3 regions of the Luteibacter sp. ME-Dv--P-043b genome follow, and region 3 is predicted to be linked to each of the others. Evidence: predicted binding sites of a transcription regulator. Region 3 holds the regulator's gene; each other region holds the start of a gene.
What was found. Region 3 encodes FliA, which starts transcription of late flagellar genes. Its sites were predicted from a motif close to TAAAGTTTNNCNNNCNNNGGCCGATAA; they were not measured.
Positions count from the first base shown of each region.

Region 1: the regulator FliA is predicted to act here: its motif matches at 1,846-1,872, upstream of QRN34_RS14760 (GGDEF domain-containing protein).
Region 2: the regulator FliA is predicted to act here: its motif matches at 1,123-1,149, upstream of QRN34_RS15195 (methyl-accepting chemotaxis protein).

Region 1 covers NZ_JARVRT010000027.1:32,166-35,440, reverse strand. Annotated here, with positions in the region: gene QRN34_RS14765 (CsbD family protein) at 1-49, shown strand, start outside; gene QRN34_RS14760 (GGDEF domain-containing protein) at 571-1,812, opposite strand; gene dusB (tRNA dihydrouridine synthase DusB) at 1,928-2,914, shown strand; gene QRN34_RS14750 (hypothetical protein) at 2,929-3,275, opposite strand, start outside.
Region 2 covers NZ_JARVRT010000030.1:62,336-65,610, reverse strand. Annotated here, with positions in the region: gene QRN34_RS15200 (sialidase family protein) at 1-1,118, opposite strand, end outside; gene QRN34_RS15195 (methyl-accepting chemotaxis protein) at 1,281-2,837, shown strand; gene QRN34_RS15190 (protease pro-enzyme activation domain-containing protein) at 3,124-3,275, shown strand, end outside.
Region 3 covers NZ_JARVRT010000035.1:8,357-11,631, forward strand. Annotated here, with positions in the region: gene QRN34_RS16520 (chemotaxis protein CheA) at 1-314, opposite strand, end outside; gene QRN34_RS16525 (protein phosphatase CheZ) at 322-963, opposite strand; gene cheY (chemotaxis response regulator CheY) at 974-1,375, opposite strand; gene QRN34_RS16535 (RNA polymerase sigma factor FliA) at 1,432-2,163, opposite strand; gene QRN34_RS16540 (P-loop NTPase) at 2,160-3,035, opposite strand; gene flhF (flagellar biosynthesis protein FlhF) at 3,105-3,275, opposite strand, start outside.

The DNA.
Region 1 (3,275 bases), on a different contig from region 3:
CTTCGGCGTCGGCATCCTCGTCGGCATGCTGCTCGCACGCCGCGACTGATCTTCCGTCAGGTTTGTGCGAAAACGGCCGCGCGGGCGGCGGGGAGTTGCTCCCTGTCGCCTGCGCGGCTTTTTTCGTTTTTGCGGGTGGATTTAGAGGCTCGCCTTCGGCATCGTGTTGGGCCTTGGGCCTTGGGCCGTGGAGCAAGAGCCGGCGGGTAGCCCCCTCGGGGCCGGTAGCCGTAGGCGAGGGATTCGAACGGACAAGGCCCGAAGGGGGCCGGCCAGGACGGCCGGCCATTTTCGCTGAGCCATGGATGGCGAATCGAAAATCCCCGTTCGAAGCCCGACCCGGGCCCGTAGGGCCATAGATAAACGGCCGCGCCAGCGGCCCTTCCTTAGCGGGTCGCCGCAGGCGTGGCCCCGAGGGGGCTACCCGCCGGCTCTTGCTCCACGCCACACGGCACACGGCACACGAAAACCTTATCGTGAAAAGATGTCGCGCACATCGTGCGCTCCTACAAACACGTGGTACATCGTGCGGCGTGCGGCGTGCGGCGTGCGGCGTGCGCCAAGGCTGGATCAGCCTGCCTCGCAGCGATTGCGGCCCGCGCGTTTTGCCGAATATAGGGCCCGGTCGGCGCGTTCGAACACCTCGGTGGACGTGTCGTTCAGGCCGAAGCAGGCGACGCCGCCGGACATGGTCACGGTGACCGGCTTGCCGCTGGCATGGAACGCGAGCGAGGCCACGAGGGCGCACAGCCCCTGGGCCGCCTGGAGGGCGGCATCGCGCTCGCTGCCGCTGAATACCACGACGAATTCCTCGCCGCCGTAACGCGCCACGAACGTCGCATCCGCGAGCTCGCGGGTCAGCGTCTGGCCCACGATGCGCAGCACGGCGTCGCCCGCGGCGTGGCCGAGGCTGTCATTGATCGTCTTGAAATGGTCGATGTCGAGCGCCGCTAGGCAGAGCGACGTGCCCGTTTCACGCATCCGCGCCTGGGCCGCTTCGATGTGACGCTCGTAGGCCAGCCGGTTGGGCAGGCCGGTGAGCAGGTCGGTCAGCGCTAGCGCGTGTTCGCGGCGCAACGAATCCTGCAGCGAGCTTGCCTGGGTTTCCAGCTCTTCGACACGGTCGCGCATGCGCTCCGCGCGATCGCGGTAGGCGGCCATGCGGGCGTCCTCGCGTTCGCGGTACTCGCGGAAGTGCGTGTCGATCAGCGACAGGCGCGCGTTCACCTCCGCCTGCAGGGCGCCCAGGTCTGTCGCGGTGAGGGTGCTTTCGCCGAGCGCGCGCATTTCCTCGCGCACCGTGGCATCCAGTTCGCGGCCACCCGCGGCGGCCTCGCCGTAGGCCAGTTCGGCGGCGAGGTAACGGGTCATGTCGCCGAGGCGTGCGCTGACCGCAGCCAGCAGGTCCTGCAGACGGGCGATATCCGTACGCAGCGACGCCACCACCTTGCCGTCTTCCTGCAGGGGTGGCGGTGCTGGGGCCTCGACCGCCGCGACGGCGACAGGGGGCGCGGCCGGGGCGTCGTCGTTCACCGCGGGCGGCAGGCGATCCAGCCCCGCTACGGCTTCCGACAAAGACTCCAGCAGGGTATCCAGCAGGGCGGGCTGGGGGGAATCGCGCAGCGCCTCGTTCAGCCGGTCGAGCAGGCTGTCGATATCGCTGCCCTGGCCACGGGCGAGGGCAGCCAGGCGCACGGCGAGGCGGCGCAGGCCCTCTTCCAGGTCGCGGAAATCGCGCTCGTCGCGCTCCATCCTCTCCAGTGCGAGGTGGTATTTACGCTCCCAGATGTCCTGTTCCACACCCGTACCCATGATCCGGCGTCAGCCCCTTGGTGCCATGGAAGCATATCGGCAGGCCGGCGTGGGACTTGATCCCGACCCGTCGGGCCCGCCAACGGTCGTGCCGCGGATCGCGTAAAATCGCGCCATGCGCATCGGCCCTTACTCTATCGCGCCCCATGTGGTGCTCGCGCCCATGGCGGGCGTGACCGACAAACCGTTCCGGCTCCTGTGCAAGCGCATGGGCGCCGGCCTGGCCGTGTCCGAGATGACCGCGTCCGATCCGCGCCTGTGGAACACCCTCAAATCGCTGCGCCGGATGGACCACGAGGGCGAGCCGGAGCCGGTCAGCGTGCAGATCGCCGGCTACGACCCCGGCATGCTGGCCGAGGCCGCGAAGTACAACGCCGACAACGGCGCCCAGCTGGTCGATATCAACATGGGTTGCCCGGCCAAGAAGGTCTGCAACGTGTGGTCGGGTTCTGCCCTGCTCCAGGACGAGCCCCTGGTGGCGCGCATCCTGCACGCCGTGGTCCGTGCCGTGGACGTGCCGGTCACCCTGAAGATCCGCACCGGCTGGGACCGGGAACACCGCAACGCGCTGACCATCGCGCGCATCGCCGAGGACGCCGGTATCGCGGCGCTGGCCGTGCACGGACGCACGCGTGCCGACAAGTACGAAGGCGAGGCCGAATACGCCACCATCGCCGCCGTCAAGGCGGCGGTTGGCATTCCGGTCATGGCCAACGGCGACATCACCTCGCCGGAGAAAGCGCGGCAGGTGCTGGCCGCCACCGGCGCGGACGCCATCATGGTGGGTCGCGGCGCGCAGGGCCGGCCGTGGATCTTCCGCGAGATCGCTCACCATCTGGAGACCGGCGGTTTTCTTGCCGAGCCGTCACCTGCCGAGGTGCGCGACATCCTCGCCGGCCATCTCGAACAGCTTTATGCGTTCTACGGCGAACGGATGGGCGTGCGCATCGCCCGCAAGCACCTGGGCTGGTACGCGAAGGACCGCCCGGAAAATGCCGCCTTCCGCCACGTGGTCAACCAGGCGGAGGATGCCGCGTCGCAGCTGCGGCTCATGCGCGAGTATTTCGATGCACTGGCCGCCGGCGTGTCGCTGGCGGCGTAACCCGAGCGTCGGCCTTACACGGCCCGTTGCTGCAACGGGGTATCCGGCGAGGTGACCGCCTGGCGCAATCCCTCCGGCAGACCGGCATCGCCATAACGCTCGACATAACGGGCCAGGGTGTCCGCGAAGCCGTCGTCCGAGGCCCAGCTGACCTGGTCCACGGCAGACCGCTGGCCGTGCACGTGGTTCAGCAGGTCGACGCATTCCTGGCGATAACCCAGGTCCAGGAAACGGGCCGCCGCGCGGGAGCATTCCACCAGCGGCGCCGCGGCGAAACCGCCCGTGCCGGGATGTTCACCCACGATGCCGCCGCCGGGCACGCAGCACAGCTTGAGCGCCAGCACCTCGCGCAGCCGCTCCT
Region 2 (3,275 bases), on a different contig from region 3:
TCGGCGTGGACATTTACGCCGGAGCACGCATCGGGCGTGAGCCGCGTGGGGTCGATCACGACGTGGCGCATGTGCGATCTCTCCCACGTGTAAAGCACATGCACGCGGCCGTCCGCCGACTGGATGATCGCGGGGTACGAGTATTCCTTGCCGGGGTGGTCCTCCAGCGTGAGGACGCGCTTCCAGTGGTGCCCGTCGGCACTCAGGGCGACAGCGAGGGTTCCTCGACCGTCCCACCAGTCCTTGCCCGGCAGCGTGGGGTTGTAGACCAGCAGGTAGCGCCCGTCGGCCAGGGCCACCGCGTCGATCCCCGCGTTGGGATTGTCGATGTCGAGCAGGCGCAGCGGCGACCACTGTCGGCCACCGTCGTGCGAGCGGGTGTCGAACAGGCGCCCCTGCTTCGTGCGGCCGATCGCCTGCAACGTACCGTCGCCATGCACCAGCAGGCTGGGCTGGATCGCGTCGATGCCTGCGGAGGCCACGTCGGGCTCGCGCTGCCAGGTGCGGCCCTCGTCGTCGGAACGTTCCATATGGATATGCCAGTCGCCCTGCTCCGTGCTGGACGGACTGACGATAGCCCCATCGGCCAGCTGCACCGGCTTGTCCTTGATCGGTCCCAGGATGCCCGGCGGCAATGCGCGGGCCGCCGACCAGTGCGCGCCGTCATCGCGAGAGGTCATCACCATGCCCCACCAGTGCTGCGGGTCGGGGCCCACCTTGTAGAACAGCATCAGGCTGCCCGCGCGCGACCGGAACAGCACCGGGTTCCAGGTGGGCAGCCGCGATCCGTCCGCCTGGACGCCGGTGGCGACCTCCCGTGGCGGCGTCCATCCCTTCGCGTCGCGTCGTGCCAGCCAGATAACCACGCTGGGATCGCGCTCCTGCTTGCCACCGAACCATGCCGCCACCAGTCCGTGCGGGGTATCGACGAGGGTGCCGGCGTGGCTTGCGGCCGTCGGCGAGGGATCGGCGACGAAGTCGCGACTCACCACGGCGTGGCACGGGTCGCCCGGCTCGGCCACCACCGTGGGGGTCACCAGTGCCAGACCCAGGCACGCGGCGGCAGCGAAGGCGGCGCGGCTACGGACCACGGGGCGGCGCGGTAGCAAATCGAACATGGCATGACCTTTCAGGAGCGCCGGGCGATCACTCACCTTATCCTCACCAAACACGCTCATATATGAACAGAAGTTTCTGAAAGCTCAATTTTGCCAAATTTTTACTCCAGATCGGCTCGTCGTGGCCGCTGACGAGGAAGCACCGACTACCGATGAGCAAAAATGGCAACGTTAAGCGTCAAGGCACAATTGGCGATCCTCGCGGGTGGACTCGCCCTGGCGATGGTGGCGACCTGCGCGTCCGGGCTTTACGCCCTCTCGGCAACGGGCGAGGCACTGCGCACCGTCTACGAGGACCGCACGGTCTGCATCCAGCAGCTGTCGATCGTGAGCGATCGCCTGCGCGACGAGGCGGCCCAGCTGTCACGGGCCGCACTGGACCCCTCGCGGTTCCCGGCTCGCGATGCGGTGGCTGCCAGTCTTTCGCATCGCGGCACGCTGGAGGCGCAGTGGAAAACCTACGCGGCCACGTACTGGACGCCTGACGAACGGAAACTGGCCGAAGCCTTCCATGCCTCGTACGAGACGCTGGAAAGCCAGGGCTTCGCCGCGACCCGCAAGGCCCTGGAGGCCGGCGACACCGCCGGCGCCGACAAGCTGCTGCACGCCTCGGTCGATGTCCTGCTGCCGCGCACCCTGTCGCACCTGGACGCCCTGCGCACGTTGCAGATCGACGTGGCCTCCAGCGAATACCAGGGCTCGCGCGAGCGCTATGCACTGTTGTGGCGCACCCTGCTCGGCATCGCCACGGGTGGCCTGCTGATCGGCGCCGGCGTCGGCGTGTGGACGGGGCGCCGCCTGTACCGCGCCCTGGGCGGGGAACCGATCTACGCCGCGGAAGTGGTCCGCCGCATCGCCGATGGCGACCTCACCGTGCGCGTGGACCTGAAGGCCGACGATTCGTCGAGCCTGCTGCATTCCATCGCCACGATGCGCGACCACCTCTGCGGCATCGTTACCGGCATCAAGCAGTCCAGCCACTCCATCGCCATTGCCGCGGAACAGATCTCTCAGGGCAACTCCGACCTTTCCCAGCGCACCGAGGAACAGGCCGCCTCGCTGGAGGAAACCGCCGCGAGCATGGAGCAACTGACCGCCGCCGTGCGCGAGAACACCGACAACGCCATGCTGGGTACGACCCTCGCCGGCACCGCCTCGGCGACGGCCAAGCGCGGTGGCGAAGCCGTCGCACGCGTGGTGGACACGATGGAGGGCATATCGAGCAGCTCCGCCCGCGTCGGTGACATCGTCGGCGTCATCGATTCGCTCGCCTTCCAGACCAACATCCTGTCGCTGAACGCCGCCGTGGAAGCGGCCCGTGCCGGCGAGCATGGCCGTGGCTTCGCCGTGGTGGCCAGCGAGGTGCGTTCGCTGGCACAGCGCAGCGCTACCGCCGCGAAGGAGATCCGCGGCCTGATCGACGCGTCGATGGAGCGGGTCGCCGAGGGTTCGTCCATGGTCGCCGAGGCGGGATCGACGATCGAGGGCGTGGTCACCGCGGTGTACCAGGTGTCCGGCGTCATGACCGGCATCTCCGCGGCGTCGCAGGAGCAGGCCTCGGGTATCGAGCAGGTCAATCGCGCGGTGACGCAGATGGACCAGGTGACCCAGCAGAATGCCGCGCTGGTCGAGCAATGCACGGCCGCCTCGCGATCCATGGCCGAACAGGCACAGTTGCTGCGCACCGCGGTGGACGTGTTCCGCCTCGAAGCGGCCTGATCCGAGCCTCAGGTTATTGCGATCCGTGGCGCGCAACGACGCCCGGATCGCAATAACTTGCTTCATTGTATCTTTCACGCATGAGAAAGCGCATAGACGTATAGACGTCTGTGCGTCTTTTGCGATCCAGCGCACTTTTCAATCGCGTTACAAGGGAATACGCTCGGCTCATTCCCGGGCAACCATTTGCCTTGGGAAGACGCGGCCGGTCCGCGTCGGCGAAGGCGGTGCCGACGCTTTCGCGCACGACAAACAGGGGAACCACAAAACTCGAGGGAGACGATCCATGACGTATCGCAAGTCGTTGCTGTGCGCGGCTGTCCTGTGCGCGCTTTCAGCACCTGCCGCCGTATTCTCGCAAACCGCCGCGTCCGCGGTCGCCGATATCGACACCACGGAGGCACCACGGATCACGCAGGCGGTCGATGCCCGTCAACG
Region 3 (3,275 bases):
GCACGCATCATGTCGTTGAGCAGGTCGAGCGATTCGAGCAGCGCGTCCATATAGGCGGCGTGCAGCACGATCACCCCGTTGCGGGCCTCGTTGAGCAGATCCTCGCCACGATGGCACAGCTCGACCATGGCGTTGAGGCCAAGGAAGCCCGCCCCGCCTTTCACCGTGTGGAAGGCACGGAACACCGCGTTAAGCAGCTCCACGTCGTGCGGAGAGGCTTCGAGATCCACGAGCTGTTCGCCCAGGCTCTCGAGCAATTCGCGCGCTTCGATCAGGAAGACATTGAGCAGCTCGTTGTCCAGCTCCACGCTCATAGGGTACTCAGAAACCGAATTCGCTGAGGAGCCGGTCCACTTCGTCCTGGCTGACCTTCTCGGCGGCCGGCGCATTACCGCCCGCGAGCGAACCGGTGAGTCGGACCAGCTCGACGAGCGAGGATTCGACCTTGGCCATGAAGGCCTCGACCTGGGCCACACGCTGACCGGAAAGATCCTGCCAGGACTGCGCCTCGACCATCTCGCCCAGCCCGATATCGCAGCTTTGCGCGAAGTCGCCGACACGCACGGCCAGTGCCGTGGCGTGGGTGCCGAACGCCGGATCGGCGTGATCCAGCACCAGAATCTCATCGGCCTGCTTGGCCAGCGCCTGAGCCTGCGGACGCAGCTTCTCGCTGAAGTCCAGCGTGCGATGGGCCGCCGTGGAGCTCATTTCCAGCACATCACGCAGATGCTTGCGCGCATCGCTCATGTTGCCCGGCACGCCATCGGTGGAGATGTCGGAGGCCAGGCGACGCGCGGATTCGTGCAGGTCGCGTGCGAGGTGGCCCAGCGCCAGGAACAGGTGCTGCTCGCGGCTGCGGATCAGGTCGTCGAGCGCTTTCTCGAACGCCGCCGAGTCGTCGGCATCGAGCAGTTCACGCAACTGGGGGGCCACGTCCTGGCCGGGGGAAAGCATCGTGTTCATCGTCATTCCCTCAGCCCGCTGCCGCGGCAAGTCGTTCGAATATCTTGTCGAGCTTTTCCTTCAGCGTCACCGCCGTGAAGGGCTTGACCACGTAACCGTTCACGCCGCTCTGCGCGGCGGCGATGATCTGGTCGCGGTTGTTTTCCGCGGTGACCATCAACACGGGCATGGACTTCAACGCCGCATCCGCGCGAATGGCGCGAAGCAGGTCGATGCCCGTCATGTTGGGCATGTTCCAGTCGGTAACGACCAGGTCGATGGGCTGCGCGCGCAGCAGCGCGAGCGCCGCGTTGCCGTCTTCGGCCTCCTGGATGAGCGTGTTGGTGAAACCCAACTCGACCAGGAGGTTCCTGACGATGCGCCGCATGGTGGAAAAATCGTCCACCACGAGGATCTTCATGTTCTTGTCCAAAACTGCTCTCCGCCTCGTACGCTTTTTTCTTTACCGGCGACGGCACCGCGATGCCGTCACTGCTTGTCTTTCCAACCCGACATGCGTGCGCGGAGGCGAATCAGGGCCTGGCCATGGATCTGGCACACCCGCGACTCGCTCACACCCAGCACCGCACCGATTTCCTTCAGGTTGAGCTCTTCATCGTAGTACAGGGACATGACCAGCTTCTCGCGTTCCGGCAACCCGTCGATCGAATGGGCCAACGCGTCGCGCAGGCCGTTCTTCTCGAAGTTGCCTTCCGGACCGGCGGCGTCCGGGTCCGCCACGTCGATCGCCGCGCCTTCGTCGCCTTCCGGCGCCGTCAGGCTGAGCAACCGCGCGCTCGCCGCGTCGGCCAGGATCTGGTTGTACTCCATGGCGTCGATGCCCAGCCGCTTCATCACTTCCGCGTCTTCGGCGTCGCCACCCGTCTCGTTCTCGATCTGTCTCGTTACCTCCGCCACCTCGCGCAGCTTCCGATGGACGGAGCGCGGGGTCCAGTCCGTCTTGCGCAGTTCGTCCAGCATGGCGCCACGAATGCGGATTCCCGCATAGGTCTCGAAGCTGGCCGCGCGAGTCGGCGAGTAATTCCTCGCCGCCTCCAGCAGCCCGATCATCCCGGCCTGCATCAGGTCGTTCGCATCCACGCTCGGCGGCAGGCGACCCATCAGGTGATAGGCGATCCGGCGCACCAGCGGGGCATGCGTCCTGACCAGCTGGTCGGCCGAAACCTTTGTTACTTCAAGGTATTCGCTTGCAACACTCACAGTGGCAGCCCTCCCCCCATGTGGTTCCGTTCGGCGAAAAAGCCGATGCGGCCCTGCACCCGGGGTTCGGGTTCACCCCATGTATCGACCGACCGGGCAAGATTCTTGAATCCCACGGCCGAACGGCTGCTCGGCCAGGCGTCGACCACGGCCGACTGGCGGCGGATGGCCTGTCGCAGGTACTCGTCGTGCGGCACCATGCCCATGAAGTCCAGGGACACGTCCAGGAAGCGATTGGTCACGCGGGCCAGCTTCTCGAACAGCTGGCGGCCTTCCTGGGCGTGGCGGACCATGTTGGCCACGATGCGGAAGCGGTTGACGTCGAATTCGCGGCTCATCACCTTGATCAGCGCGTAGGCGTCGGTCAGCGAGGCCGGCTCGTCGCAGACCACCACCACCACCTCGTCCGACGCGGCGGCGAACATCGAGACGCTGTCGGAGATGCCGGCCGCGGTGTCGACGATCAGGTATTCGGGGGCCACGGGGTATTCGTCGAACGCGCGGATCACCGCGGCGTGCTCGATGTTCGGCAGCTGCGCCATGCGGCGCGCGCCCGAGGTGGCGGGGATCACCTTCAAGCCGTGGTTGGCATGGAGGATCAGGTCCTCGATGCGGCACTCGCCCTCGAGCATGTGACCCAGGTGGCGCGTGGGCTGCAGGCCGAGGAGCACGTCGATGTTGGCCATGGCCAGGTCCGCGTCCAGCAGGACCACGTCGCGCCCGCCCATGGACAGCGCCATGCCCAGGTTGACCGCCACCGTGGTCTTGCCCACGCCGCCCTTGCCGCCCGCGATCGCGATGCTGCGGGTCGGGCGACGGTCGGCAAGCCAGTTGAGTCCGGCGGCCTGGGTGGAATCGACGTGTGTGCTCATGAAGGAATTCACTGCCGTGAAAGGGTGTGCGGATGCGGATGCCGTAGTCACGTTACTTCAGTTCCGGGGTCAGGCGAGGGCGGGCGTGGCGGCGAAGCCGAAACGGTCGGCGAGGATCGCGTCGTCCGGTACGTCGTTGCGCTGCCTGACCAGTTGGGCCGCAAGGCAGACGAGCTTGCGCGCGTCCGCCGAGGCGATGTCTTCCGGCACGCGCTGGCCGTCGGTGGTGTAGTCCAGCGG